Regions from separate parts of the Cellulomonas palmilytica genome, predicted to be linked through region 1. Evidence: riboswitches for the same ligand, from Rfam matches in the RefSeq annotation. Region 1 holds a riboswitch; each other region holds the start of a gene.

Region 1 (7,396 bases):
CGCGAACGGCCGGTACGACGTGCTGGCGGAGGAGTACGCGGCGCTCGGGCACGCAGTGCTGCGCTTCGACTTCTCGGCGTTCGGGGAGTCCGACGGCGACGTCGTCGACGGCGACCACCTGATCTCGGACCTGCACGCGGTGCTCGACCACGTCGAGGCGCTCGGCCTGTCGGACGTGCTGGTGCACGGCCACTCGCTGGGTTCGGCGGTCGCGCTGCGCGTCGCGCCGGGCCGGACGTCCGTGCGCACGCTCGTCCTGACAGGTGCGCTCACGGGTGCGGGCTCGGGCGACGCTCCCTACCCGTTCCTCACGCCGGAGCAGGTCCAGGACTGGTACCTCGACCGCGACGTTCACCTGCCGCTGACGGTGCCGACGCACGTGCGGACGCACGCCACGGTCAACCGCGCACGCCCGAAGGTCGGCGCGTGCGGGACGCAGGAGGCGCTGTTGCGCGCGGTGCGCGTGCCGGTGCTCGTCGTGCACGGCGACCAGGACAGCGAGCAGCGGCTCGCCGCGACGACCGCCCAGGGCGAGCGCTGGCTCCCGGCGCACTCGCACGTCGAGGTGATCGCGGGCGCGGACCACTCGTTCGCGGCCCACCTCGGCCAGGTCGCGGCGCTCGCCCGGGAGTGGGCGCAGCGGTGGCTGCCGGTGCCGGCGGCACCGGCACCGCCCGGGTAGGACCAGCTCGACGCACCGCCCCGTTCCGGGGGGACGGCGGGGCGAGGCACGTCGGGCACGAGGCGGGGGCCCGTCCTGTGGGATGCAGGACGGGCCCCCGTGTGCGTGCTGCGTGCCGGTGCTCAGGCGACTCCCGGCACTCAGGCGTCGGCGGTCACGAGCGTGCGGCGGTGCGGGACGGGTGCGCGCAGGCCCAGGTGCTCGCGCAGCGTCGTCCCGGTGTACTCCGTGCGGTACGCGCCGCGCTCCTGGAGCTCGGGCACGAGCCGGTCCACGACGTCGTCGAGCCCGCCGGGCACGACCCACGGCGTGAGGTTGAACCCGTCGCTCGCGCCCGAGCGCACCCAGTGCGCGAGCTCGTCGGCCACCGACGACGGGGTCCCGACGAACCCGCGCTGCCGCTCCTGGTCGAGCACGAGCTCACGGATCGAGAACCCCTGCTCGGTCGCGCGCTCGCGCCACGCGCGGGCGACGGCCACGGCGTCCCGGCCGGGTCGCGGCGTGCCGCGCGTCTCGCCGATCGCCTTGACCACCGGGTCGTGCTCCGGCAGCGGGCCGTCGGGGTCGAGGTGGGACAGGTCCTCGCCCCACACCTGGCCGATCAGGGACAGCGCGGTCGCGGGCGTGACCTGCTGCTCCTTGACCCAGCGCGCCTTCTCGCGGGCCTCGTCGGGCGTCGCGCCCAGGATGATCTGCGTCCCGGGCAGGATCTTGACGTCGTCCTCGGGGCGTCCCGCGGCCACCGTGCGGCGGCGGACGTCGTGCGCGAACGCGAGCGCGTCGGCGTGGTCCGTGCCGTGCGCCGAGAAGATCACCTCGGCGTGCGACGCCGCGAAGTCCCGGCCGGCGGGGGAGTCGCCGGCCTGGAACAGCACCGGGTGTCCCTGCGCGCTGCGCGGCACGGTGGGCGTCGCGACGAGCTCGACGGTCCGGCCCGCGTAGCGCACCTCGACGGGCGCGCCCTCGTCGTCGAACGCGTCCCACAGCGCCTGGGCCGCCTCGACGAACTCGGCCGCGCGCACGTACCGCAGCTCGTGGTCGAGCCACCCGCCGCGGCGGAAGTTCGCGCCCGTCCACGAGTTGTCGGTCGTGACGATGTTCCACGCGCCGCGGCCGCCCGACAGGACGTCGAGGCTCGCCAGGCGGCGCGCGAGGTCGGCCGGGTCGTTGTACGTGACGTTCTGCGTCGCGACGAGCCCGATGCGTCGGGTCACGGCGGCGAGCGCGGACAGCTGCGTGATCGCGTCGGGCCGACCCACGACGTCGAGGTCGTGCAGCAGGCCGTTCTGCTCGCGCAGGCGCAGGCCCTCACCGAGGAAGAACGCGTCGAACAGCCCGCGCTCGGCGGTCTGCGCGACCTCGCGGAACGTCTCGAAGTCGATCTGCGACCCGCTCGCCGGGTCGGACCAGATGGTGGTGTGGTTGACGCCCTGGAAGAACACGCCCAGGTGGACGTGCGCGTGGGGGCGGGGGTAGTCGGCCGACGAGGGGCCGGTGGCGGTGCTCACGGGAGTCTCCTGACGGACGGGCGCGTCACGCGCCGCGGGCGAACTGGTTGGCGGGGCGTGCCAGGCCGAGCGTGTCGCGCAGCGTCGCGCCGGGGCGCGGCGTCGGGACGGCGCGGGCGACGCGCAGCGCGGGCAGGACGTCGCGCACGAGCACGGCGAGGTCGACGTCCTGCACGGCGGGCAGCACGCGCACGCCGTCGACCACGCCGCGCAGCGTGAGCAGCAGCTCGACGAGCCCGGACGCGGAACCGCTCCAGCGAGCCGCCGAGGCCCACGCCGAACCGGGCAGCGGCGCCGTCGCGGCGTCGAGCTCGGCCGCACGAGCGGGTGCGCCCGCGTCGGCGGTGTCGAGCACGACCGCGAGGTCGAGCACGACGAGCGGCGCACCGTCCGCGCGGGCCTGCGCCGCGACGCGCGCGACCCACGAGTCGCCCGCGAGCGACGCGGCCGTCAGCCGCGCGTCGTCGTCGGCACCCGGCCCGACGAGCGCGACGTCGACCGCCGTACCCGGCAGCACGCCGGCGCGAGCGACCACGACCGGACGCCCCTGCGGGCCACGCGGGACGATGAGCGGCCCCACGACGCTGAACGGCGCGCGCACGCCGTCCGGCACGTCGCGCGTCGCGGGGCTCGCGGTCGCGCCCGAGCCGCCCGACGTCACGTCGACCTTGTGCAGGCGCTCACGGTCGACGAAGCGCCCCGTCGCGGTGTCCCGGACGACCGCGTCGTCCTCCCACGAGTCCCACAACGCCGCGAGCGTGCGCGCGACGTCGGCGGTCTCGTCGCGCAGGTCGTCGCCGGCGGCGACGGGACGGTCGAGCGCCGCCCGCGCCCCGGGCACGTCGCCCGAGCCGACGAGCCAGCCCGCCCGGCCACGGCTCGCGTGGTCGAGCGACGCGAGCTGGCTCGCGACGTGGAACGGCTCGGTCACGCCCGGGTGCACGAGCGGCACGAGGCCGATGCGTGACGTCACGGGCGCGACGAACGCGGCGCGCGTCACGGCGTCGACGCGCAGCGCGGGACCCGCCGGGGCGGGCGTCAGGCTGTCGTCGAACGTCACGAACGTGACGCCGGCGTCCTGCGCGGCGGCCACGGCACGGCGCAGGCGCTCCGGCCCGACGTCGTCGGACCCCGCCGTGTCGCTCCAGGCGGTGCGCGTCAGGGGCGGCGTGTCGACGAGGTGCGCGCCCGGGTGGGCGCCGCGGCCGTCCAGCTCGACCGCGAGGTGCAGCGCGCTCATCGGTCGGTCCCCGCGGCGACGGCGTCGACCGCGTCGCCGAACCGCGCGACGAACTCGCGCAGCGTCGCGACGTCGCGGTCGCCGTACGCCAGGCGCACGCGGTCGGTGAACTCAGGGCGACCGCTCGAGGAGAAGAAGTCGCCCCGCTGGTACGTGGCACCGCGCTCGGCGGACGCCTCCGCGAGCCGCGCCGGGTCCAGGCCCGGCAGCGTGATCCGCGGCCACAGGAAGAACCCGCCCTCGGGGTCCTCGACCTCCACGAGCTCGCCGAGCCGCTCGCGCAGCGCACCGGCGAGGACGTCGGCGCGCTCGCGGTACAGCGCACGGGCGCGCTCGAGCGTGCGGTCGAACCACGTGTCGTCGTGCGTCAGCAGGTCGATCACGAGGCGCTGCTCGAGCGTCGACGTGTGCGAGTCCTGCCGGTTGCGCACGCGCACGAACGCCTCGACCAGCTCGGGCGCCGCGACCACCCAGCCGAGCCGCAGGCCGGGCCCGAGCGTCTTGGAGAACGTGTTGACGTGCACCACGCGGTCGGACTCGGACAGCACGCGCTGGTCGGCGTCCGTGCCGCGGAACCGCAGCTCGCGGTACGGGTTGTCCGCGAGCACGACGAACCCGTACCGCTCGGCGAGCTCGACGAGCCGCACGCGCTGCTCGCTCGGCAGCGTGCCCTGGCTCGGGTTGTGGAAGTCCGGCACGGTGTAGACCGCCGCCGGACGACCGCCGCCGCGCAGGTGGTGCTCGAGCTCGTCGACGTCGAGCCCGTGCGGGCCGACCGAGATCGGCACGGCGCGGCCGGCGGACAGCTCGAGCGCGCGCAGGAACAGCGGGAACACGGGGTTGTCGACGGCGACGGGCGCGCCGCGCTCGATGAGCGCGAGGACCGACAGCGACAGGCCGTGGAACCCGCCGTTCGTGACGATCACGCGCTCGGGTGCGACACCCTCGCGCGCGGCGATCCAGGCGCGGAGCTCGTCGAGACCCGCGGACTGCGAGTACTGGAACGCGCCCGCGCCCGCGCGCTCGTCGGACAGCACGCGCTGCGCGGACGCGAGGAGCTCGCTCACGGGCAGCGCGGAGTCGTCGGGGATGCCGCCCAGCAGCTCGATGTCGCCGGGGCGACGACGGCGCAGGCTCGCGTCGCCGAACCCGCGGGGACGGCTCAACGCGGCGGTGAACGTGGTGAGGGACGCGCCGACCGAGGTCGCGGCCGGGTCGAGGACTGTCGTCATGGCGTCGTGGCGCCTTCCTGGGGGACATCGGTTGCGCGCCCGCTGGTGCGGGTGCGCCAGGTCGTGCTCGGGAGCACCCCACCGGTGTCTGGGGGTTGCTGTTCCGCCTGCCGAGCCAGACGGCGGAACTCGGGACCGGCCGCAGAAGTTAGGTGGCGGGCAGGCCCGGGTCAACGGTTGAGGGCGGTCGTCTCACGGGCTGCCCCCGTCGGTGCGCCGACCCCGAGCCGGTCGCGCAGCGTCCCGCCGTGCGGGCGGTCCGGCCGCACGCCCGCGGCGCGCAGCAGCGGCACGACGTCGCGCGTGAACCGTCGCAGGCCCGCGGGCATCACGGCCGGTCCGACGACGAACCCGTCGGCGGCGTCCGCCTCGAACCAGGCGAGCAGCTCGTCGGCGACGTCCTGCGGGCTCCCGACGACGAGCAGGTGGCCGCGCGTGGCCTCCGCGACGCGCGCGAGCTCCCTGACCGTCAGGCGCTCGCGGACCGCGCGCTCGTGCAGCTGGCGCGCCCGGCTGCGGTGCCCCTCGGTCTGCGCCGGTGCGGCGTCGAGCAGCGCGTCCGCGGGCAGCGCGGAGGTGTCCCACCCCAGCAGCGCGGACAGCCGGCGGCGCGCACGCTCGTCGTCGATCGCCTCGTCGAGCCGCGCGCGCACCTCGCGGGCCTGCGCGCGCGTCGATGCGACGATCGCGACGACGCCCGGCATGACGAGCACGCCGTCCGGGTCGCGTCCCGCGTCCGCGACGCGGTGTTTGACCTCGCGGTAGAACTTCCGCGCGTCGGGCAGGTGGTCCTGGCTCGTGAACACGACGTCCGCGTGGTCGGCCGCCAGCGCGCGCCCCGCCTCGGACGCGCCCGCCTGGAACAGCACGGGGCGGCCCTGCGGCGAACGCGACGACGGCAGCACCGTGCGGACGTCGAACGACGGGCCGGCGTGCTCGACGCGGCGCACGCGCGCGGGGTCGACGTACCGGCCGGCGCGCCGGTCGCGGACGACGGCGTCTCGCTCCCACGCGTCCCACAGCGCGCACGCGACCTCGAGCGCCTCACGGGCGCGGGCGTACCGGTCCGCGTGCGGCGGCAGCGGCTCGCCGCCCGCCGCGGCGGACGCGAGCGCCTGGAACGACGTCACGACGTTCCAGCCGGCCCGGCCCTCGGACAGGTGGTCGAGGCTCGCGAGCCGTCGGGCCAGGTGGTACGGGTCCTCGAACGTCGTCGAGAAGCTCCCGACGAGCCCGATGTCCCGCGTCGTCGCGGCGAGCGCGGCCAGCAGCGCCGTCGGCTCGAGGCGCGGGACGAGGTCGGCGCGCACCTCGTGCGGGCGCTGCGGGTCGGCCTGCTCACCGAGCACGTCGGTGACGAGCAGGAAGTCGAGCCCCGCGTCCTGCGCCGCGCGCGCCGCGGCGACGTGCTGCGCGAGCGACTCGCTGTCGGTCGCCTGCGTGCTCACGCGCCACGCACCCGCGTGCTGGCCCGTCACGGTGTGGTACGTGCCCAGTCGCATCCAGCGCTCCACCGCGGCCCCCTTCGTCGTCGGTGCCCGGAAGTGTGCGGCGCGGCCGGCACGCCGGCACGGCTCCCACCGGACTTCCCGTCATGTGAGACGCGACGGCCCGGTCGTTGACCCACCTCCCGGGACGGACGAACCTCGCGCCCCACGAGCCCCGCCGTCTGTCCCGGCAGGCGGGGCGGGCGGCCGCGACGAGAGCGGCTCGCGCCCGGGTCGATCCGCAGCAGCGCCCGCACCCGCGGGCGGCGGGAGAAGGAGCGCACCGTGTCCGTCGACGTCGTCGTGGAACAGCCCACCGCCCAGCCCGCACCCGACGACGCCGCACCCCTCGACGAGCTGCGGCACGCGCGGTACGGCGGCGCCGCGGCGCCGCACGGCCCGCTCGTCGACTCCGCGGTCGTGCGCCGACAGCTCGCGCACCGCTCCGTGCGCCGGTACCTGCCCGACGACGTGCCCGACGAGGTCGTCGCGACGCTCGTCGCCGCGGCGCAGTCCGCCGCGACCAGCTCGAACCTGCAGCTGTGGAGCGTCGTCGCGGTCCGTGACCCGCAGCGCCGGGCCCGGCTCGCGCACCTCGCGGGCGACCAGGAGCACGTCGTCCAGGCGCCCGTGCTGCTCGTGTGGCTCGTCGACCTGGGGCGCGCGCACGTCGTCGCCGACCGGCACGGCGCGCCCACCGAGGCGGCCGAGTTCCTCGAGTCGACCGTCGTCGGGTTCGTCGACGCCGCGCTCGCGGCCCAGAACGCGACCCTCGCCGCGGAGTCGCTCGGCCTCGGCACCGTGTACATCGGCGCGCTGCGCAACCGGCCCGAGGACGTGGCCGAGGTGCTCGGGCTGCCCGCGCACGTGTTCCCGGCGTTCGGGCTCGTCGTCGGGCACCCCGACCCGAGCGAGCAGGCGGGCGTCAAGCCGCGGCTCCCGCAGGAGGCCGTGCTGCACCACGAGACGTACGACCTGGCGCACCAGCTCGACGCCGTGGCCGCCTACGAGGACCGGATCGGCGAGTACTACCGCGCGCAGGGGCTGCGGCACTCGTGGACCGAGCGGCTCCTCGCGCGGTTCGCGAGCCCGCGCGCGCTCAACGGGCGGGAGCGGCTCGCGCAGGCGCTGCGGCAGGCGGGCCTCGGGCTGCGGTGACCTCGGCTGCGACCTCCCCGGCGACCTCCCTGACGACCGCCCCGACGACCTCCCCGACGACCGCCGCGGGACCCCCGCGGTCGGCGCCC
Region 2 (7,396 bases), 800 kb from region 1:
GGCGCGGGTCACGCGTCCGCGACCGGACGGTTCGACGACGAGCAGCTGTTCTACCTGCGGGCCCGCGGCATCCCCGAGCCCGACGCACGTCGCCTCGTCGTGCGCGGGTTCTTCGCCGAGCTCGTGCACGAGATCGGCGTGCCGGAGGTCGAGGAGCGCCTCATCGCCGCGATCGAGGCCGAGCTCGAGGAGTCGATGTCCGTGCTCGACCAGGTCGCCGTCGAGGGCAGCGAGACGGGCGCCGTCGTGGAGCAGGCATGACCGCACAGCTCGCGTGCTACGCGTCCGACGTGCCCGTCGGCGGCACGCTGCGCGTCGAGCTCGAGGCCGAGACCGGGACGGTCGAGGTCGCGATCGTGCGCGACGACGACGGCGAGCTGCACGCGATCAGCGACATCTGCTCGCACGGCGCCGTCTCTCTGTCCGACGGCGAGGTCGAGGGCTGCACGATCGAGTGCTGGCTGCACGGCTCGCGGTTCGACCTGCGCTCCGGCAAGCCGCTCGGCCCGCCCGCCGTCACCCCCGTCCCCGTCTACCCGGTCACGCTGGACGGCGAGCGCGTGCTCGTCGACGTGGACCGGACTCTCTGACCTTTTCACTGAGGAGCAACCCCGCATGACCACCCTGGAGATCCGCGACCTGCACGTCAGCGTCGAGACCAAGGAGGGCCCCAAGCCCATCCTGCGCGGTGTCGACCTGACCGTGAACAGCGGCGAGACGCACGCGATCATGGGCCCCAACGGCTCGGGCAAGTCGACGCTCGCGTACTCGCTCGCCGGGCACCCGAAGTACCAGATCACGAGCGGCACCGTGCTGCTCGACGGCGAGGACGTCCTGGAGATGTCCGTCGACGAGCGCGCCCGCGCCGGCATGTTCCTCGCGATGCAGTACCCGGTCGAGGTGCCGGGCGTGTCGGTGTCGAACTTCCTGCGCACGGCGAAGACCGCGATCGACGGCGAGGCGCCCGCGCTGCGCTCGTGGGTCAAGGACGTCAAGAACGCCATGGAGAACCTGCGCATGGACTCGACGTTCGCGGAGCGCTCCGTGAACGAGGGCTTCTCCGGCGGTGAGAAGAAGCGCCACGAGATCCTGCAGATGGAGCTCCTCAAGCCGCGCATCGCGATCCTCGACGAGACCGACTCCGGCCTCGACGTCGACGCGCTGCGCATCGTGTCCGAGGGCGTCAACCGCGTCCGCTCGACGAGCGACGTGGGCGTCCTGCTCATCACGCACTACACGCGCATCCTGCGCTACATCAAGCCCGACTTCGTGCACGTCTTCGTCGACGGCCGCATCGCGGAGGAGGGCGGCCCGGAGCTCGCCGAGCGCCTCGAGAACGAGGGCTACGACCGGTTCCTGGTCACCTCCTGACCCGTTGGTCGACCCATCCGTGCCGGGCGGCGGTGACGTCGTCCGGCACTCCACCCACCTGGCCACGTCGAGGGGATCCGCAGTGAGCACCACCCTGGAGGCCGCCGAGCTGGCGGCGGTGCGGGCCGACTTCCCGCTGCTCGAGCGCACGCTGCGCGACGGCCGGCGGCTGGTCTACCTGGACTCGGGCGCCACGTCGCAGAAGCCCGACGTGGTGCTCGACGCGGAGCAGGACTTCTACCTGCAGCGCAACGCCGCGGTGCACCGCGGCGCGCACCAGCTCGCCGAGGAGGCGACCGAGGCGTTCGAGGACGCACGGGCGCGCGTCGCGTCGTTCGTCGGGGTCTCGCCCGGCGAGCTCGTCTGGACGAGCAACGCGACCGCGGGCATCAACCTCGTCGCGTACGCGCTGTCGAACGCGACCGCGGGCCGCGGGGGAGCGGCGGCGCAGCGGTTCGCGCTGCGGCCCGGCGACGAGATCGTCGTGACCGAGGCCGAGCACCACGCGAACCTCGTGCCGTGGCAGGAGCTCGCGCTGCGCACGGGCGCGACGCTGCGCTGGATCGGCGTGGACGACGACGGGCGGCTGCGCACCGACGAGCTCGCGAGCGTCGTGACGGACCGCACGCGCGTCCTGGCGTTCACGCACGCGTCCAACGTGACCGGCGCGATCACCGACGTGCCCGCGTTCGTCTCCCGGGCCCGCGAGGTCGGCGCGCTCACCGTGCTCGACGCGTGCCAGTCGGTGCCGCACCTGCCGGTCGACCTGCACGAGCTCGGCGTCGACTTCGCCGCGTTCTCGGGCCACAAGATGCTCGCCCCCACGGGCGTCGGCGCGCTGTACGGGCGGCGCGAGCTGCTCGAGGCGCTCCCGCCCGTGACCACGGGCGGCTCGATGGTCGAGGTCGTCACCATGACGGAGACGACGTACGCGCCGCCGCCGCAGCGCTTCGAGGCCGGGACGCAGATGGTGTCGCAGGCCGTCGCGATGGGCGCGGCCGCGACCTACCTGTCCGACCTGGGCATGGAGGCCGTCGCGGCGCACGAGCACCACCTCGCGGGCCTCCTGCTCGACGCGGTGGCGTCCGTACCGGGCGTGCGGGTCGTCGGCCCGACCGACACGCGCGACCGCCTCGCGGCCGTGTCGTTCGTCGTGGACGGCGTGCACGCGCACGACGTCGGCCAGGTGCTCGACGACGCGGGCGTCGCGGTGCGCGTCGGGCACCACTGCGCGCAGCCCCTGCACCGCAGGTTCGGCGTGGCCGCCACGGCGCGCGCCACCGCCGCGGTGTACACGACCGACGAGGAGATCGCCGTGTTCCGGGAAGCACTCGCGGGGGTCCGCGCGTTCTTCGGACTGACGGACTGACGGCGGAGAGGTCGCACATGAGCAGCTCGATGGAGCAGCTGTACCAGCAGGTGATCCTGGACCACGCGAAGTTCCCGCACGGGCGGGGGCTGGGCGACGCGGTCTCGGGCGCCCACTCGGCGCAGTCGCACCAGGTGAACCCCACGTGCGGCGACGAGGTGACGCTGCAGGTCGACGTCGACGACTCCGGTGTGGTCCGCGGGCTGCGCTGGGAGGGCCAGGGGTGCTCGATCTCGCAGGCCTCGGTCTCCGTCCTGCACGACCTGGTCCTCGACCAGCCGCTCACGACCGTCGACACCCTCGCCGCGTCGTTCCGTGACCTCATGCAGTCCAAGGGCCAGGGGCTCGACGACGACGACGCCGAGGAGGCGCTCGGCGACGCCGCCGCCTTCACGGGCGTCGGCAAGTACTCCGCACGCGTGAAGTGCGCCCTGCTCGGCTGGGTCGCCCTGAACGACGCACTCATCAAGACCGGCTCCCGGGAGGACGCATGACCAGCCCCACCACGGGCTCCCCGACGACCGTCGCCGACGTCGAGGAGGCGATGCGCGACGTGATCGACCCCGAGCTCGGGATCAACGTCGTGGACCTCGGCCTCGTGTACGGCATCGCGCTCGAGCAGAACACCGCCGTCATCGACATGACGCTCACCTCGGCGGCCTGCCCGCTGACGGACGTCATCGAGGACCAGTCCGCGCAGGCGCTCGACGGCATCGTCGACGGCTTCCGCATCAACTGGGTGTGGATGCCGCCGTGGGGCCCGGAGAAGATCACGGACGACGGCCGCGAGCAGATGCGGGCGCTCGGCTTCAACATCTGACACACCTCGCGCACAGGCGGTGGACGGCGGACTCGTCGTCCACCGCATCCGTTCGTGTGACGCTCCTTGCTCGGGCGAGCCCGCCCGCGTTAGCGTCTCGGCAGGTCAAGAGTGACCAGCGACACGCCCTCCGCGTGCTGGTCCGGCAACCGCGCAACCTCGCGCACGGTGCCCCGGGGGAAGACCGGCCCGACGGCGACCGCCGCCGGGAAGTGCGAAGGGAGTACACCCATGTCCGAGACGTACCTGCGCGCCGACGGTCTCGTCGAGCTGCGCCCCGACCCCGCGACCCTCGCGCAGGCCGCGCGCACCGGGGTCACCGTCATCACCCGCGGGGAGCTGTGCACCGCGTGCCTCGTCGGCGACTGGGGACAGTCGCTGCTCAAGGTCACCAAGACGCTGTGCGACGACTGCACGTGGCTCGAGTCCGAGGTCGCGCGCCGTGCCGGGACCGCGCGGTCGCGTGCGGGCCGGCCGGCCGGCGGCGGGGTCCTGCAGGTCGCCGGGAGGACGGACCCGTACGACGAGGCGTGGGCGCCGGTCCGGGCCGCGTACGGGGTGCGCACGCGGCGGCTGGTCGAGGTGTTCGACCGGGCCGTGGCGCTCGGCGTCCCGCTCGTCGACATCGACACGGGCGACGGTGACGGGCGCACCGTCCGCGCCGTCGCGCGGGAGGACCTGCGCCGGCACGAGCTGCTGGACGAGTCCGCGCCGGTGCGGGTGCGCCGGTTCGCCGCGTGGCTGCGCGTCCTGGCTCCCGAGGACCACGCCGCGCGCGCGGACGTGCTCGCGGACGTCCGGGGGCTCGCCCGCGCCCTGTGCGCGCACCAGGACGAGGTCCGTGCGGCGCGGGCGCGGGCGGACCTGGAACGCGCCACGCGCGAGGCGGTCCAGGGGCTCACGGCGGTCGGGCGCGCCCCCGTCGCGCTGGGAGCGGCGGCGGGACGGGTGGTCCGCACGCGGCTGACTCGGTCCGGCTCCCGGGCATGAGGCGGCCGCCCCACACCTGACCCCAAGCGAGGGACGGCGGTGCGACCCTCTGCGGGCGCGCACCGCCGTCCCCGCCGCCGTCAGCGGTAGCTGGGGCGCAGGCGCACGCGCTGCTGGTGCTTCGAGGTCTCCTTGGCGATCTCGACGATGCTCGAGCGCGAGGCGATGAAGTCGCTGAACGACGTGAACCCCAGCGGGCGCTCGGCGAACGCCGGGTCGAGGCGCATCATCTGGCTCTTGACCTCGCCGTACGAGAGCCAGGGCTCGTCGTCCTTCTTCGCGTGGATGAGGCGCATGGCGCGCATGAGCAGCTGCGTGGCGCGGCGCTGCGCGGCGCGGTCGCCGTTCGGCGCGGGCTGCGCGGCGCGTTCGTCGGACGTGTCGGCCGCGGGGGAGGGCTCGGGTGCGGCGGTGGCCGGCTCGTCGGGCTCGTCGTCCTCGGGCGGTGCGCTCGTGTCGAGGATCGCGTCGTAGTCCGCGTACTCGTCGCACGCGGACATCAGGGAGCGGCTCGTCGAGCCCGCGACGCCCACGCCGATGACGGTGCGGCCGAGGCGCTTGGCGCGCTGCGCGAGCGCGATGTAGTCGGAGTCGCCCGCGATGATCACGACGTGCGTGAGGTCCTCGAGGCGGAACAGGTCCTCGATGACGTCGACCGCGAGCCGGATGTCCGCGCCGTTCTTCATGCGCGGGCCGACGGGGAACAGCTGCGTGAGGTCGACCGCGCGGTCGATGAGCTGCTGGTGGTAGCCGGCGTTCACGGGCTGCGACCAGTCGGCGTACGCGCGGCTGACGACGACGCGGCCGAACGACGACGCGTAGTCGATGATCGCGTCCACGTCGACCCGCGCGGCGCGCAGCCTCGTGGCGACCTCGCCGTCGCCGTCGGGTCGGTGGCGGCGCGCGTCGTCGGACTGGAACGCGCCGCGGCGGTGCACCTGGTCGTACCGGGAGATGACGATGTTGTCGAAGTCGATGTAGACGCCCACGCGGGCGGAGCTGTCGTCGGTGCTCATGCCCGGAGTCTGCCGGACGCGAGAGTCACAGGCGTGACAGATGGTGTCACACGCGGTGTCACAGGCCGCGTCACAGGCGGCGTCACAGGTCGGTGGCGGCGAAGGTGTCGCACGCCGCGAGGTCGCGCTGCTGGTAGCCGGTGGTGAACCAGCGCTGGCGCTGCTCGCTCGAGCCGTGCGTCCAGGAGTCGGGGTTCACGCCGCCGCCGGACTGCTGCTGGATGTGGTCGTCGCCGACGGCCTCGGCCGCGTCGATGGCCTGCGCGAGCTCGTCGGCGGTGATGGGCTTGAGGTAGGTGACGCCGGTGTCCGGGTCCTTCGTCGTCGCGGCGGTGCCCGCCCACATGCCCGCGTAGCAGTCGGCCTGCAGCTCGACACGCACGGAGTCCGACTCCGCGCCGGAACCGCGCCGGTCGGAGGAGTCGAACACGCCCGTGACGTTCTGGATGTGGTGGCCGTACTCGTGCGCGTACACGTACATCTCCGCCAGCGGGCCGCCCTGTGCGCCGAACTGGCTGGTCAGCAGGTCGAAGAAGCCGAGGTCGAGGTAGATGCTCTGGTCGCCGGGGCAGTAGAACGGCCCGGACGACGAGGACGCGTTCCCGCACGCGGTGCTCACGGCGGACGTGAACTCGACGGCCTCGGGGATGGTCGCGTCGGCCTTGCGGAGCGTGGGTGCCCAGTACGTGTCGAGCGAGTCGAGCGTCGCGGACAGGCGGCACGCGCGGTCGGTGTTCGCCTGCTCGGCGGTGCACGCGCCGATCGTGCCGTCGTCGCCGGGCTCGCCGCCTCCGCCGAGCAGTGCGCCCGGGTCGACGTTGCCGCCCGACAGCAGCGTGATCGCGAGGATCACGAGCAGGCCGAGCCCGCCGACGCCGCCGCCGATCGCCATACCCTTGCCGCCCGCCGAGCGGCGCGACTGCACGCGCCCGCCGCCGAAGTTGCCACCCTCCTGGAACGTCACATCCGGGACGGTAGTCCGCGCACGCGCGCAACGCGATTCAGCCCGGCGTGATTCAGCCTGTCGGTGACGTCCGGCGCGTTCATCCCTCGCCCAGGCCGCGCGCGGCGAGAGCCTCGCCCGTGGCGCGCGCGTGCCCGACGATCCGCACGGCCGCGGGCACGACGACCGCTCGCGGCGAACGCTCGAGCCCGCGGGCACGCGCGGCGTCGCGGGACTCGCCCGCGGCCTGCAGGAGCAGCGGGACCGAGCGCAGCATGAGGCTCACCGCGAGCGCGACGGTCTCCGGCGCGAGGCCCACGTGGCGCAGGGGAGCGGCGGCCCGGCGCAGCGCGTCGAGCAGGTCGTCGGCGCGCGTGGTGGCGGTGACGACCGTGGCGAGCAGCACGAGCGCGACGAGGTCGGCCGCGGTCTCGACGCCCGACTCCCACCCGCGTGACCAGGTCTGGTACCCGCCGACGAGCAGCGCGACGACCCCGACACGTGCGAGCCCGGCGCGCGTGCGGTGCCAGGAGAGCCCCGCGACGACGTGGCACGCGAGCGCGACGGCGAGCGCGACGAGCGCGGACGCCGGCCCGCGGACCACGAGGACGACGACGCCCGCCACGGCGAGCGCGGCGAGCTTGGCGAGCGCCGGGGCGCGGTGCAGCACCGAGGTGCCCGGCTGGTGCAGCCCGAGCGGGCCGGTCCACGCGGGGCGCAGGGGTGCGCCGGCGCGCGTCACCGGCCCTCCGTCGCAGGCAGGCGCGGGCCCGCCATGAGCTCCCGGTACGCGGTGACGGCCGCGGCGGGCTCGCCGTCGTGCACGACGCGGCCGTCGTCGACGACGAGCACGCGGTCGGCCCGCAGCGCAGCGTCGAGGTCGTGCG
Region 3 (7,396 bases), 770 kb from region 1:
TGAGCTGACGCTCGCGCGCGCCCGCGGCCCGACGGCCCTCGTCGCGCATCCCCGTCCGACCCGAGGACCTCCTCCCGTGGCTCAGCCCCTCGCGCACGTGCGCACCCCCTCCGTCACGTCCCCCGACCTCACGTCCTCCGCCGCGACCGTCGCGCTCGCGGCACCCGCCCCGCGGCACGTCACCGAGTTCGTCATCGACGATGCGACGCTCGTCCCCACGACCCTCGCGCTCGCAGCCGCCCGCGCGGACGTCATCCGGGTCCGCCACGGCGCCGGCCTGCCGACGCACGCGTCGGTCCGCGCGCTCGTCGCGATGCTCGACGACGAGGTCGCGGCCGTCGGCCGCTCGCGCGACGACGTCACGGTCGTGCTCGAGGTCGAGACCGTCGTCGCCGACGACGAGGACGACGCGGCTCGTCGACGCGGCCACCTGGCCTACTCCGCGGCGTTCAGCCACCTCGCGTGGCAGGCGGACGCGACGATGCTCGTCGCTGCGCCGGGCACGGTCGTCGACGAGGCCGCCGAGCTCGCCCGCCGCACGGGCGTCGACCGCGTCGAGCTCGTGCTCGTCGGCCGCTCCCGTCGCCACGCGCCGACGATCGCCCGCACGCTGGCCCGCACCCTCCCCGCCCACCCCTGACGACCCCGCCCTTCCTCCGGCTCCGACCGGCCAGACCCGGAGCAACCCCGGGGTCGACAGTGGGTCCCGACGACCCCGTCGTTGCTCTTGGTATCGCTCGTCAGAGCCGGAGCAACCACGGGGTCGGCCGACAAGACGCACGGCGACCCCGTCGTTGCTCCGGCTTCGGACGGTCTGAGCCGGAGCAACCCCGGGGTCGTCGGGTGGTGCGGGGCGCGGGGCGCGGGGCGCGGGGCGGTCAGCGGAGGGTGGCGAGGGCCTGGTCCAGGTCCTCGCGCAGGTCGTCGACGTCCTCCAGGCCGACCGAGAAGCGGACCGTGGCCTCGCCGATGCCGACCTTCGCGCGACCCTCGGGGCCGAGCTTGCGGTGCGTCGTCGTGGCGGGGTGCGTGACGATCGACTTCGCGTCGCCCAGGTTGTTGGAGATGTCGATGATGCGCAGCGCGTCGAGCACGCCGAACGTCGTCTTCTTCGCGAGCTCGGGCGTCGCGCCGTCGGGCGTGCGGAGCGTGAACGTCACGACCGTCCCGCCGCCGGTCTGCTGCCGCAGCGCGAGGTCGTGCTGCGGGTGCGACTCGAGGAACGGGTAGCGCACGGACTCGACCGCCGGGTGGGACTCGAGCCAGCGCGCGAGCGTGAGCGCGGACGCGGCCTGGTGCCGCACGCGGATCGACAGCGTCTCGAGGCCCTTGAGCAGCACCCACGCGTTGAACGGCGACAGCGACGGCCCGGTGTTGCGGACGAGCGTCTGGACGGGTCCGTTGACGAAGTCCGACGAGCCGAGGATCGCGCCGCCGAGCACACGGCCCTGCCCGTCGATGTGCTTGGTCGCGGAGTACACGACCACGTCCGCGCCCAGGTCGAGCGGTCGGGAGAACACGGGCGTCGCGAATACGTTGTCGACGACGACGACCGCGCCGGCGGCGTGCGCGAGGCGCGAGACGGCCTCGATGTCGACGAGGTCCTGCATCGGGTTGGACGGCGTCTCGAAGAACACGACGTCGGCCGGGGTCGCGAGCGCCTCCTCCCACTGGGAGAGCACGTGGCCGTCGACGTAGTCGGTGCGCACGCCCCACCGGGCGAGGATCTCGTCGAAGATCACGACGCTCGACCCGAACAGCGCGCGCGCCGCGACGATGCGCGACCCGGACCCGACGAGCGCGGCGAGCGCCGTGAACACCGCGCTCATGCCGGTGGCCGTGGCGTAGCAGGCCTCGGCCCCGTCGAGCAGCCGCAGGCGCTCCTCGAACGTCGAGACGGTCGGGTTGTTGTAGCGCGAGTACAGGAACCGGTCGACCTCGCCCGCGAACGCGGCCTCGGCCTGGCCCGCGGAGTCGTACGTGAAGCCCTGGGTGAGGAACAGGGCCTCGCCGAACTCGCCGAACTGCGAGCGGACCTGACCGCCGCGCACCGCGAGCGTGTCGGGGCGCAGCGTCGAGCGCTCGACGCGCCGGGAGTCCCAGTCGCCGGGGCCCGGGACGTGCGCGCTCACGCCTGCCGCCAGGGCAGACCCTCGGCGCGCCAGCCCCAGTGGCCGCGCTGCCCGTCGGGTCCGACGTCGCCCTCGAACCCGCGCAGCACGTTGTAGGCGGGGCCGTAGCCGGCAGCGGTCGCGGCCTGTGCGGCGGCCACGGAGCGGACGCCCGAGCGGCACAGGAACACCACGGGCCGGCCGTCGCCGGGCTGCAGCCCGGTGGCCGCGAGCTCGTCGAGGAACGTGGGGTTGGGCCCGGCGGGGGTCAGCCACTGGACGAACGCGGCGCGGTCGTCGGCGTCGGCGGCGTCCGGGACGCCGATCTGCTGCCACTCGGCCTCGGTGCGCACGTCGACGAGCAGCGCGCGCTCGTCGGACGTCACGAGGTCCCAGGCCTCCTGCGGGGTGAGGTCGCCTGCGTAGGGTTCGGCCATGTCGCTCCTCCATCGGTCCTGGCGGTAGCACCCTCGGCCAGGCGCGGGGCCTGCGGGTTGCTGCGGCGTCGTCGAGCCAGATCTCTCGGCCGCTCTGGATGGTGCGAGGAGACTAACGCCGGTCCGCCGCAGGTATCCACCTCGTGGACACACCGTCCCGTGTGACGAGACGGACGCGCGTCTGCGTTGACAGCCGCTCGTCCGGCTCGTCACCCTTTCGGTCAGGTCATGAGTGCCAGCGCGAAGCCCCGGCTCGCTGGCCGGCAACCCTCCTCCGCGGTGGGGTGCCCCGGGTGACGACCAGGCCGTGCACCGACCGGTGACGGCAAGCGCGGGACGCCCGACCCCGGAGTCCCCGGACCCACGGAGGTACCCCCGTGACCGCTCTGGCCGAGACGACGTCCTGTCCGACGACGGGTGCGACGACCCCGACGACGACCCCGGCGGGCGCCGTGGAGCCCCTGCTGCCGGTGGTCGGCGCCAGCACCACGGTGCCGCTCGTCGACGGCACGCAGCGCGTCTACGCGAACCTCGACTACGCGGCGAGCGCCCCGGCGCTGCAGGCCGTGGCCGACCGGGTCGCGGAGGTGCTGCCGCTGTACGCGTCGGTGCACCGCGGCGCGGGGTACCTCTCGCAGGTGTCGACCGCGCTGTACGAGTCCGCGCGGCAGACGATCGCGCGGTTCGTCGACGCGCGCGAGGACGACGTCGCGATCATCACGCGCAACACCACCGACTCGCTCAACCTGCTCGCGGGCGTCGTGCCCGCCGGCGAGCGCGTCCTGGTGCTCGACCTCGAGCACCACGCGAACCTGCTGCCGTGGCTGCGCTCGTCCGACCCGCAGGGCCGTCGCACGACGATCCTGCCGATCGCCGAGACGGTCGCGGCGACGCTCGAGTCGCTGCGCACCGAGCTCGCCGCGCGGCCGTACGCGCTGGTCACGGTCTCGGGGGCGTCCAACGTCACGGGCGAGGCGCTGCCCGTCGAGCAGGTCGTCGAGATCGCGCACGCCGCGGGGGCGCGCGTCGCGGTCGACGGGGCCCAGCTGGTCCCGCACCGCGGCTTCTCGCTCGCGCGCTCGGGCGCCGACTACGTCGTGTTCTCCGGCCACAAGATCTACGCGCCGTTCGGCGCGGGCGCGCTCGTCGGCCGCCGCGACTGGCTCGACACGGGCACGCCGTACCTCGCAGGGGGAGGTGCGGTGCGCGACGTGCGGACCGATCGGACGGTGTGGCAGCCGGCCCCGGCGCGCCACGAGGCCGGGTCGCCCAACGTCATCGGCGCGATCGCGCTCGCCCAGGCGTGCGACGCGCTCGCGGCGCTGCCCGACGGCGCGCTCGTCGCGCACGAGCAGGCGCTGCGCTCGCGGCTCGTCGCGGGTCTCGAGCAGGTGCCGGGCGTGCGGGTCGCGAGCATCTGGCCGGACTCGGCCGAGCCGGTGGGCGTCGTGACGTTCACCGTCGAGGGCCACGACCCAGGCCTCGTCGCGGCGTACCTCGCCGCGGAGCACGGCATCGGTGTGCGCGACGGTCGGTTCTGCGCGCACCCGCTGCTCACGCGCCTGGGGGCGAGCAACGGCGCGATCCGCGCGTCGGTGGGTGTCGGGACGCCGAGCGAGGCGGTCGACCGGCTCGTCGCCGCGCTGCACGCCTACGTCACGGACGGGCCGCGCTCGCGGTACGCGATCGAGGACGGCTGCTGGGCGGTCGTCGACGACACGCGTCCGCTGCTCGCGGTGCACGGCCTGGACCACCTGGCCGCGACCGCCGCGGCCGCGTGCGGCCCCGCGCTGGACTGAGCAGCCGGGGTCAGGGCGCCAGGACGCGCGCGGCGCGCGTGAGCATGCTGCGCACGACGTGCGGGTGCAGCGCGCGCACGGGCAGGAAGTAGAGCCGGCCGCGCCGGTTGTGGACGCGCACGTTCGTCGTGACCGCGACGAGGCCCGCCCGCGCGTCGACCGCGACGCCGCACCGGAAGTCGAGGTGCCGGTCGTCGGCGACGACGAGCGCCTCGCCCCCGTGCTCGTCGGCGACCACCTCGTCGACCGCGAACGTGGCCCGCGGTGCGGGCCGGACCCCGATCAGCGGGACGAGGAGCTGGCGCAGCCCGAGCGCGGCGAGCACCCAGCGCGGCATGGTGCGCGGCGAGAACGTCGTCGTGGCCCAGGTGCGCGGGTCCGTCGTGGCGCCGTCGGGCAGGCGGACGATCGTCGTGTCCGCGTAGTCGGGCGGGAAGTCGCGCATCGCGAGCGACCAGCGCGTGCGCGTCGTCGTGCCCGTCGTGGTGCCCATCGCCGTGCCCATCGTGGTGCCCCCTCACCTCGTGGCAGCCGTTCCGTACGGTGCCGTACGGAACATGACCGTACGGTAGCGTACGGATCATGGTCAAGGCCTCGACGACGAAGCAGGCGTGGCTCGACGCGGCCTACGACACGTTCCGGCGCGACGGCCTCGCCGCCGTGCGCGTCGAGCCGCTCGCGCGCTCGCTCGGCGCGACCAAGGGCTCCTTCTACTGGCACTTCGCCGACCGCGCCGAGCTCGTCGCCGCCGTCGTCGCGCGGTGGGAGGACGAGCACACCGACGCCGTGATCGCGCTCGCGCAGACCGGCGGCGATGCCCGCGCGCGCCTCGAGGCGCTGTTCGCCGCGGTCGCCCGCCTGCGCCGTGAGTCCGCGCGGCTCTACGTCGAGGCCGCCGTCGAGGGGGTCGGCGACGTGGTGGCGCGTGTGTCGCAGCGGCGCGTCGACTACCTCGCCGACCTGCTCGTCGAGCTCGGCCACGACCCCGACGAGGCCCGCCGCCGCTCGCTCGTCGCGCTCGCCTCCGTCGTCGGGCTGGGCCAGCTCGCGGCCGTCGGCGTCCGCCCCGACGACCCCGACGCGTTCACCAGGTCGGCGCTGGCGATGACGCTCTCCTGACCGCCACCCGGCGTGGGCGTCAGCGCACGCGCAGACCCAGGTGCTCGGCGAGCGCCGGCGCGAGCTCGACCAGCTGCTCGGACGTGATCGTCGAGCCGGCGAGCCCCGCCACGCCGTCGAGGTGCTGCAGGTCCCGCACGCCGCGCAGGTCCGCATCGGTCAGCGACGCGCCCGTCACGTCGAGCCGCCGCACGCGGCAGTCCTCCAGCACGAGCCGCTTCGCGCGCACCCGGGCCAGGTCGAGCTCGTCGACCACGACCCCCGACAGCCGCACCTCCTCGAGCGTCGCGTCGCGCAGGTTGAGGTAGTCGATCTTCCCGCCGACGAGATGCAGGCGCGTCCACCGCGACCCGTACGCCTGGACCGCGCCGAGCCGGCAGTCCCGCCACTCGCCGTCCTGCCACGCGGTGCTCGACAGGTCGAGCTCGGACGCCCGCACGCCGCTCCACTCGGAGTCGACGAACCGTGCGTGCCGCAGGTCCGCGCCGTCCAGCACGACACCGACGAACGTGCAGTCCAGGAACCGCGCCTCGCTGCCGTCCTGGCCCGCGAGGTCCTCCTCGGTGAACGTCAGACCGTCGTAGTCGCCGCCGGCGTCGAGAAGCATGCGCCCACCCTGCCACCCCGCACCCACCCGCGGGCGCAAAGCGTTCGAGCCGCACGCGGCCCCGGTGGCACGATGCGGCGCGTGCAGCACGACCTGACGCTCCGCGCCCCCGGGGTCCGCCTCGTCCCTCTCGCCCTCGACCACGCCGCGGCGCTCGTCGCGTTCGTCGACGACCGGGTCTGGCGCGGCATGACGTCACCCGTGCCGCGCACGCCCGACGACATGCGCGCGGACGTCGAGACCGCACTCGCTGCGCCAGGCCGGTACGCGTTCGCGGTGCTCGACGACGCGACCGGCGCGGTGCTCGGCTCGACGTCGCTCTACGACGTCGACCTGCGCATCGGCCGCCTCGAGATCGGCCACACGTTCTACGACCCCGCCGTGTGGGGCACGCACGTCAACCCCGCCTGCAAGCTCGCGCTCCTGACCCACGCGTTCGAGACGTGGGGCGTGCACCGCGTGGCGCTGCGGGTGGACGCGCGCAACGCGCGCTCGCTCGCCGCCGTCGCGCGGCTCGGCGCGGTCGAGGAGGGGCGGCTGCGCGGGCACCGGCTCGCGCCCGACGGCTCACGCGGCGACTCGGTGTACTTCTCGATCCTCGCCGACGAGTGGCCAGCCGCCCGCACGCGCCTGCGCGAGCGCCTGGGGCTCCCTGGGCCCGACGAGGCCGCGCTCACCGACGCGAGCGGACGGCCCGACGAGGCTGCGCGTCCCGACGAGGCTGCGCGTGCCGGCGCCCCGGACGGCGAGCGGTCGCACGTCGTGCTCATCGGTGGGCGCTCGGGGGTCGGCAAGTCGACCGTCGCGCACGCGCTGCACGCGCTGCTCACGGCCGCCGACGTGCGGCACGCCGTGATCGAGGGCGACTACCTCGACCTCGCGCACCCCGCACCGCACGCCGAGCGCCTCGCGGAACGCAACCTGCGCGCGGTCTGGTCCGCGTACCGCGACCTGGGCTACCGGCGACTGGTCTACACGAACACCGTGAGCCCGCAGTACGCCGACGACCTGGCCCTCGCGATGGGCGACGCCCCGCGCGTCACCGCGGTGCTGCTCACGGCTGACGACGCCACGGCCCACGAACGCCTCGCGCGGCGCGAGCACGGCGCGGAGCTCGACGCGCACGTCGCGCGCAGCGACGCCGCGGCGCGCGGACTCGACCGCGGCTGCCCACCGTCGGTCCACCGCGTCGGCACCACGGGCCGCACCCCCGACGAGATCGCCCGCGGCATCGCGGCCCTGGCCGGCTGGCTCCCCACCTGACAACCCGCCCGCCCGACCCGATCCCCCGTCCAAGTGCTCTCTGGCCGACCCCGCGGTTGC
Region 4 (7,396 bases), 730 kb from region 1:
CTCGGCCGGGACCTCCTGGTCGACGCGCTCGAGCACATCTGCGAGGCATCCGACCTCGTGGGTGGCCGTATCGTCGTGGTCGATCCGGTCGACGACCGCGCGGCGAACTTCTACGCAAGGTACGGCTTCTCGTCCATCGTCGGGTCCACGCGGATGTACCTGCTCGTCCCGGACGCGAAGGCCTCCCTCGGCCTCGCGTGACGGCCCTCTCGCAGCAGACCCGGCCTGCCCTGACGCACGCGTGGACCCCCGGACCGGTGCGGGCCGGGGGTCCCCGTGCGTGTGGCCAGGTGGGTGGCCGACGTCAGATCGCGGAGTGCTCGCCGATCCGGTGGTAGGTCCGGTCGTGGTAGACGAGCGGCGACGAGGCCTCGAGCCCGGTGCGGTGCGCCGTCTCGGGCTCGACCCGCGCGGACGACGAGATCGCCTCGACCGAGACGAGGTAGCTCGACCCGACCGGCGTGCGCTGCACGACGCGCCCGCGCACCCAGGACAGCGCGCCGTCGATCACGGGCTCACCCGTCTCGAGCGCGGTCCAGCCGCCGGCCGCGAACCGGTCGATGCCGCTCGTCGCGAACCGGGCGGACACGTCGTCCTGGTGGTCGGCGAGGAAGCTGAGCGCGAGCGTGGTCGCGCGCGAGACCGCGGGCCACGAGGACGACGACGACGCGAGCGAGAACGCGAGCAGCGGCGGCTCGGCGGACACCGAGATCACGGACGTCGCGGTGAACCCGACAGGTCGGCCGTCGGGGTCGCGCAGCGTCACGACGACGACGCCCGCGGGGTGCCCGCGGAACACGGCCTTGTACTCGTCGGGCGACAGGCGCGTCTCCGGCGCGGCCCCGGTGCGGGGGCGGGCGATGGGCTCGGCAGTCATCGGGCTGCCTCCGCGAGGTCGAGGTCCGCGGCCGACTGCCCGACCGGCTGCCCGACCGCGCGGCGCAGCGCGTCACCGCCGCGCGCGAGCCACGCGTCCACGGCGCGGTCGAGGCCGGCCGGGTCGGCCAGGTCGGCCTCGGTGACCGTGAGGGCGCGGGTCGGGACGACCGCGCCGAGCTCGACGAGTACCGGCCGCAGGTGCACCTCGCCGACGAGCGCGTGCGCCGGGTTGCCGGACACGACGAGCGGCACGACGACGACGCCCGCGAGCCCGTCGGGCCCGTACAGGTCGAGGAAGGACTTCAGGAGGCCCGTGTAGGAGGCCTTGTAGACCGGCGTCGCGATCACCGCGACGTCGGAGTCCGCCAGCGCGCCGAGCGCGGCGTCGACCCGGGGTCGCTGCCCGGCGAACAGCTCGCCGGCGACGGCGGCCAGGTCGACCGTGGTGGTGACCGTCCCGCCGACGTGGGCGGCGACGGCCTGGGCCGCGGTCCGGGCGGCCTGCAGGGTGCGCGATCCCTCGCGCGGGTTGCCCGCGACCACCACGACGGTGGGCTCGGGGCGGGATGCTGGTGCGTCGGTGCTCATGGTCCCTCGCAATCGTTCCGTCACGTTTGCCGGCCCGTGGGCCGACCAGGTCGTCCCCCGGAGCACCCCGCGCGTGACCGGGGTTGCCGACCAGCGAGCCGGGGCTTGGCGCTGGTTCTCGTGACCTGGGGAGGGGTATAGCAGCGCTCGCAGAAATGGATACTGGATCAGTCGGAAATCTCGTCAGATGGACGCCGGACAGGCCGTCAGGCCGGCCCGGGCGGCAGGTTGACGAACTGGAACTGCCACTGCGCGGGCCGGTCGCGCGGGACCATCACGGTCGTCGCGCCCGCGTCCCACGTCGACGGCACCAGGAACATCGCGTCGGGTCCCTGCACCAGCAGCCGCAGCCCGCGGTGCCGCCACCGCGGGGCACCCGAGCCGGCGCACTCCTCGTCGACGACCGGGCCCGCACCGGGGTCGTCGCGGGCGCACAGGTCCTCCACCCCGACCGCCGGGTTCGTCAGGCGCAGCGGCGTCGTGGTGTCCAGCACGACCAGCGGCAGCTCGTCGAGGTCCCGCGCGGTCCGCTGCGCGAACCCGATGCCCGCCCACCCGGCCGTCACCGACACGACCCACAGCACGGCCGCGACGACGAGCGCCCACAGCCCCGCAGCGACGCCCACCGGGCGCGACGGCACGTGCCGCAGCGCACCGGCCGTCAGCGCGGCTCCCACTGCGATCACCGACGCCGCGATCACCTGCAGCCACACCCAGTCCTGCAACCACGCGTACGCGAGCAGCAGCACCACACCGCCCGTGAGCACCGCGGCCCCCGCGCCGACCGCGAGCCGCGCACCCCGCGCCACGCGCTCGGCCCCGGCGGTCGTCGCCCGCAGCGCCCGCGCTCGCGCGTCCACGCGCGCGTTCAGCGACGCGACGCCGACGAACGCGGTGGTCAGCACCACGAGCGGCACCGCGAGCGAGCGCGGCGAGCGCATGACGATCTCGCGCGGCGAGAGCCCCACGGTGTCCACGTCGAGCCCGAAGTACCAGAGCTCGGAGCGCGTGAACACGTAGCCGTAGTAGAAGAGGAAGCCGGACACGAGCGTCACGGGCGCGACGAGCTGCGTGACGAGCGTGGCCCACGGCGGGAGCCCCCGGCGCGGCGGGGTGTCGGACGACGCTGAGGACGCCGGCGACGTCACGGCACGGCCTCCGGCTCCACGGTGGGTGTCGGCCCGGTCGGCGGGTCGACCGCGAACGAGGTCGGGGTCTCGACGGGGCGGTCGTCGTCCGGGACGACCGGCACGGGCCCCGCGGGTGCCGCCTCGGCCATCGCCGCCGCGGCCGAGCGGCACGCCTCCTCGCCGACGGCGGGCGTGCAGCGCAGCGCACCGGACGCCGACAGGTGCGCGGTCACGTCCACGGCCGCCGGGTCGACGGGCTCCAGCACGACGAGGCAGCTCGGCGACCCACCCGCGAGCGGACCCGCCGAGCACCGCGGCGCGTCGAGCCCCGGGCACGGTCGGACGCTCTCGCGCCACGTCGCGTCGAACGTGAGATCCACCACGAACTCCATGCCCTCGGCGAGCGGCTCCGCCTGCCACACGAGCAGCCCGCAGGACGCCTCGCCGTCGAAGTCGAGCTGCCCGACGAGCGGCGCCGCGGTCACGATCACGACGACGTCGTCGGGCGGGTCCTGCGTCGGCTCGCCGCCGCGCGTCGTCGTCGTCCCGCCCGTCGTCCCGCCCGTCGAGGAGGTGCCCGACGCGGACGCCGTCGCGGTGCCGACCTGCGGTCCCACCTGGTCAGGAGGCCCCGCGCAGCCCAGCACGACGAGCAGGAGCGCGACCGCCGCGGCGCACGCGACGGCGAGCCACCGGGCGCGTGCGCGCACCGTCTCCGGAGTACCCCCGAGCGCCCTCGTGGCCGCCCCGCTCGTCGTCGTGCGCATGGCTGCTCCCCGCCGTCGCGACCGCTGCCCACCTAGCAGGTGGCCGCCCCTCGACCGGGTGATACGAGGGCCGCCCACCGACCCTCGGGCGTCCACGGGTCGGGAGTCCTCCTCCCGAAACGCGGACGGTGGCTAGCCTGAGGCGTCCTCACATCCAGGCCACGCGGAGCAGAGCGGAGCCGAAAGACATGCAGGTGCAGCTGGAGCGCGCCCTCGAGCAGGTGCTCGCGCGCAACGCCGGGGAGCACGAGTTCCACCAAGCCCTTCACGAGGTGTTCGACAGCCTCGGGCCGGTTCTCGAGCGTCACCCCGAGTACGTCGACGCCGCCGTCCTCGAGCGGTTGTGCGAACCCGAGCGGCAGATCATCTTCCGCGTCCCGTGGGTCGACGACAACGGGACCGTGCAGATCAACCGCGGTTTCCGCGTCGAGTTCAACTCCGCTCTCGGCCCGTACAAGGGCGGCCTGCGGTTCCACCCGTCGGTGTACCTCGGCATCGTGAAGTTCCTGGGCTTCGAGCAGGTCTTCAAGAACGCCCTCACGGGCATGCCGATCGGCGGCGGCAAGGGCGGGTCGGACTTCGACCCGCGCGGCAAGTCCGACGGCGAGGTCATGCGCTTCTGCCAGTCGTTCATGACCGAGCTGTACCGCCACATCGGCGAGTACACCGACGTCCCGGCCGGTGACATCGGCGTGGGCGGCCGCGAGATCGGCTACCTGTTCGGCCAGTACAAGCGCATCACCAACCGCTACGAGTCGGGCGTGCTCACGGGCAAGGGCCTGACCTGGGGCGGCTCGCTCGTCCGCAAGGAGGCCACCGGCTACGGCACGGTGCTCTTCGCGGAGAGCATGCTCAACACGATCGGCGAGTCCTTCGACGGGCAGCGCGTGGTCGTCTCGGGCGCGGGCAACGTCGCGCTGTACGCGATCGAGAAGGCCCAGCAGCTCGGCGCGCACGTCGTCGCGTGCTCGGACTCCTCGGGCTACGTCCTCGACGAGAACGGCATCGACCTCGACCTGCTGCGTCAGGTGCGCGAGGTCGAGCGCGGGCGCGTCTCGGTGTACGCCGAGCGCCGCGGCGCGGTGTACGTCCCGGGCCGCCGCGTGTGGGAGGTCGGGGCGCAGGTCGCGCTGCCGTGCGCCACGCAGAACGAGCTCGACGAGGACGACGCGCGCGCGCTCGTCGAGTCGGGTCTCAAGGTCGTCGCCGAGGGCGCGAACATGCCCACGACGCCCAAGGCGATCGCGCTGCTGACCGACGCCGAGGTGCTGTACGCGCCCGGCAAGGCCGCGAACGCCGGCGGTGTCGCGACGTCCGCGCTCGAGATGCAGCAGAACGCGTCGCGCGACTCGTGGACGTTCGAGCACACCGAGGCCCGCCTCGCGACGATCATGCGCGACATCCACGACCGCTGCCTGACCACGGCCGACGAGTACGGCGTGCCGGGCTCGTACGTCGCGGGCGCCAACATCGCGGGCTTCGTGCGCGTCGCGGACGCGATGCTCGCGCTCGGCCTGGTCTGAGGACGGCGGCTCCGGCTCGCTGCTGGACGCGACGCCCCGGCCGCCTCACGCGAGGCGACCGGGGCGTCGCCGCGAACGGGTGAAACCCGCCGCCCCGGCTGCAGCACGCGTCCTGGGCGGCCGCTGTCGTGCTCATGGGTGAGCACCGCACGTCCCTGCGCCGCGTCGTCGCGACCGGTGCCGTGCTCTCGGTCCTCGCGCTCCTCGCCGCGTGCGACGGCTCCGCGACCGGCTCGGTCGCCACGCCGGCCGTCGCCGCTCCGGCGGACGGCACGCCGTCCGTGACGTCCTCGCCGACAACCGCTTCGCCGACCGGGTCGCCGACCTCCGTATCGCCGACCTCCACTGCGACGACCTCGGCGCAGCCCCCAGGCACGGGCGGGCTCCTGGTGCGGACCGACTCGCAGGCGGCGGTCGCCTGGAGCCAGGCCACGGGCGAGGACAAGGACCTGCTCGCGACGATCGCGCAGACCCCGCAGGCGCTGTGGGTGGGCGACTGGGTCGGCGCGGACGAGGCCCGCGACCAGGTCGCGCGGCTGACGTCCGCCGCGGCCGACTCGGGCACCACGGCGGTGCTCGTCGTGTACGCGATCCCGGGCCGGGACTGCGGGCTGCACTCCGCGGGCGGTGTCGCGGCCGACGCGTACGCGGCCTGGGTCGCGACCGTCGCGGACGGGATCGTCGGCCGTCCGGTCGTCGTGCTGGAGCCGGATGCGCTGCCCCAGCTCGGCGCGTGCGACGGGCAGGGCGACCGCGGCGCGCTCCTCGCGGGGGCCGCGCGCACGCTCGACGAGGCCGGCGCGCGGGTCTACCTCGACGCCGGCCACTCCGGCTGGCTCCCCGCGGGCGAGGTCGTCTCGCGGATCCGCGCGGTCGGCACCGCGCACCTCGCCGGGTTCGCGCTCAACACGTCGAACTACCAGGCCACGGCCGACGAGCGCGCGTACGGTGAGGCGATCGCGGCTCAGCTCGAGGGCCTCGGGTTCGTCGTCGACACCTCGCGCAACGGCAACGGCTCGAACGGCGAGTGGTGCAACCCGCGCGGTCGCGCGTTGGGCGACGCACCGCGGCTGGTCGACGACGGCACGGCGCTCGACGCGCTGCTGTGGGTCAAGTCGCCCGGCGAGTCCGACGGCACGTGCAACGGCGGTCCCGCGGCCGGGCAGTGGTGGCAGGAGATCGCCCTGGAGCTCGCGCGCAACGCGCGCTGACGCGGAAATCCGGCGGACGGGCCGGGGGTCGCCGTCCTACCGTCGGCGGTATGTCCTCGTCGCAGCGATGGCGCGTGGTGCGCGCCGACAAGGGTGCGATCCTCGTCGTACCCGACGTCGGCGTACCCGCAGCGGCCCTCGCTGAGCACGAGCACGAGCCCGAGCACGAGCATGAGCACGTCGAACCGCTGCGCGCGGTGCTCGCGCGCGACGGGCTCGCGGAGTCCGACGAGGGCCGCGTGGTGCCCGCGGTCGGCGACTACGTCCTGCTCGACGACGAGGGCGGCGTCGCCCGCGTGCTCCCGCGCTCGTCCGCGCTCGTGCGTGACACCGCGAACCGCACGTCGCTGACCCAGGTGCTCGCGGCCAACGTGGACGTCGTGCTCGTCGTCGAGCACCTCGACCCGGACCCCGACCTCGGGCGGGTCGAGCGGCTCCTCACGCTCGCGTGGCGCTCGGGCGCGACGCCCGTCGTCGTGCTGACCAAGGCGGACCTGGTCCCCGACCCGCGGGGGATGGGGCACGACGTCGAGCGCGTCGCGATCGGCGTCGACGTGCACGTGGTGTCGGTGCCGGCCGACGAGGGGCTCGGGCCGGTGCGGGCGCTGCTGGCGCCGGGGACCACTGTCGTCGTGGTCGGACCCTCGGGCGCCGGGAAGTCGACGCTCGTCAACGCGCTCGCGGGCCGCGAGGCGATGGCGACCGGTGAGCGGCGCGCGGACGGCCGCGGCCGGCACACGACGACGCACCGCGAGCTCGTGCCGCTCGCGGGTGGTGCGGTCCTGATCGACACGCCGGGGCTGCGGGCCGTCGGCCTGGTGGCGGACGCCGAGGCGCTCGAGCACACGTTCGCGGACGTGGCCGAGCTCGCCGCCCGGTGCCGGTTCGCCGACTGCGCGCACCGGACCGAGCCGGGATGCGCGGTGCGCGCCGCGCTGGACGCGGGCGAGCTCGACGAGCGGCGGTTCGACAGCTGGCGCCGGCTCGAGCGCGAGGCGGCCTACCAGGAGCGACGCGCCGACGCGCGGCTCGCGGCGGCCGAGCGAGCCCGGTGGAAGAAGATCACGGCGGAGCACCGCCGAGGCCACCGCCCGGTGCCCCGCGGCTAGGACCCCCGCGGGCGACCTTCCACCATCACCACCTGCCACCACGACCTGCCACCACCACTGCCACCACCACCTGCCACGCACCCGATGCCGAGCGCGGTCGCTGCGCGGGCGCCCGCCGGCGAACGGGCGACGGACCTTGGGCCTACGGGGGTGCCACCTGCGGTCGACCAGGCTGCTGCCGTGTCGGAG

The links. A riboswitch is a leader RNA that binds a small molecule or an ion and turns the genes downstream of it on or off. The one in region 1 is predicted to bind S-adenosylmethionine.
Region 2: another riboswitch for S-adenosylmethionine. It lies ahead of F1D97_RS10675 (hypothetical protein); the one in region 1 lies ahead of F1D97_RS14245 (aminotransferase-like domain-containing protein).
Region 3: another riboswitch for S-adenosylmethionine. It lies ahead of F1D97_RS00450 (rhodanese-like domain-containing protein); the one in region 1 lies ahead of F1D97_RS14245 (aminotransferase-like domain-containing protein).
Region 4: another riboswitch for S-adenosylmethionine. It lies ahead of F1D97_RS00275 (NADPH-dependent FMN reductase); the one in region 1 lies ahead of F1D97_RS14245 (aminotransferase-like domain-containing protein).

The regions. Positions count from the first base shown of each region.
Region 1 is NZ_CP062221.1:3,143,058-3,150,453, reverse strand. Features, by position in the region: gene F1D97_RS14260 (alpha/beta hydrolase) at 1-682, shown strand, start outside; gene F1D97_RS14255 (NtaA/DmoA family FMN-dependent monooxygenase) at 823-2,190, opposite strand; gene F1D97_RS14250 (LLM class flavin-dependent oxidoreductase) at 2,216-3,430, opposite strand; gene F1D97_RS14245 (aminotransferase-like domain-containing protein) at 3,427-4,662, opposite strand; SAM riboswitch class IV at 4,685-4,799, opposite strand; gene F1D97_RS14240 (NtaA/DmoA family FMN-dependent monooxygenase) at 4,833-6,176, opposite strand; gene F1D97_RS14235 (NADPH-dependent oxidoreductase) at 6,435-7,307, shown strand; gene F1D97_RS14230 (MFS transporter) at 7,304-7,396, shown strand, end outside.
Region 2 is NZ_CP062221.1:2,343,381-2,350,776, forward strand. Features, by position in the region: gene sufD (Fe-S cluster assembly protein SufD) at 1-261, shown strand, start outside; gene F1D97_RS10650 (non-heme iron oxygenase ferredoxin subunit) at 258-590, shown strand; gene sufC (Fe-S cluster assembly ATPase SufC) at 616-1,371, shown strand; gene F1D97_RS10660 (SufS family cysteine desulfurase) at 1,454-2,740, shown strand; gene sufU (Fe-S cluster assembly sulfur transfer protein SufU) at 2,758-3,234, shown strand; gene F1D97_RS10670 (metal-sulfur cluster assembly factor) at 3,231-3,560, shown strand; SAM riboswitch class IV at 3,664-3,781, shown strand; gene F1D97_RS10675 (hypothetical protein) at 3,792-4,550, shown strand; gene F1D97_RS10680 (NYN domain-containing protein) at 4,631-5,566, opposite strand; gene ypfJ (KPN_02809 family neutral zinc metallopeptidase) at 5,649-6,530, opposite strand; gene F1D97_RS10690 (energy-coupling factor transporter transmembrane component T) at 6,610-7,251, opposite strand; gene F1D97_RS10695 (energy-coupling factor ABC transporter ATP-binding protein) at 7,248-7,396, opposite strand, start outside.
Region 3 is NZ_CP062221.1:76,215-83,610, reverse strand. Features, by position in the region: gene F1D97_RS00460 (hypothetical protein) at 77-640, shown strand; gene F1D97_RS00455 (O-succinylhomoserine sulfhydrylase) at 879-2,132, opposite strand; gene F1D97_RS00450 (rhodanese-like domain-containing protein) at 2,129-2,548, opposite strand; SAM riboswitch class I at 2,555-2,653, opposite strand; SAM riboswitch class IV at 2,773-2,886, shown strand; gene F1D97_RS00445 (aminotransferase class V-fold PLP-dependent enzyme) at 2,926-4,347, shown strand; gene F1D97_RS00440 (DUF2867 domain-containing protein) at 4,358-4,840, opposite strand; gene F1D97_RS00435 (TetR/AcrR family transcriptional regulator) at 4,930-5,466, shown strand; gene F1D97_RS00430 (pentapeptide repeat-containing protein) at 5,486-6,073, opposite strand; gene F1D97_RS17430 (GNAT family N-acetyltransferase) at 6,155-7,336, shown strand.
Region 4 is NZ_CP062221.1:36,596-43,991, reverse strand. Features, by position in the region: gene F1D97_RS00285 (GNAT family N-acetyltransferase) at 1-201, shown strand, start outside; gene F1D97_RS00280 (flavin reductase family protein) at 305-877, opposite strand; gene F1D97_RS00275 (NADPH-dependent FMN reductase) at 874-1,467, opposite strand; SAM riboswitch class IV at 1,485-1,593, opposite strand; gene F1D97_RS00270 (hypothetical protein) at 1,674-2,615, opposite strand; gene F1D97_RS00265 (hypothetical protein) at 2,612-3,307, opposite strand; gene gdhA (NADP-specific glutamate dehydrogenase) at 3,553-4,887, shown strand; gene F1D97_RS00255 (glycoside hydrolase family 6 protein) at 5,022-6,098, shown strand; gene rsgA (ribosome small subunit-dependent GTPase A) at 6,149-7,207, shown strand.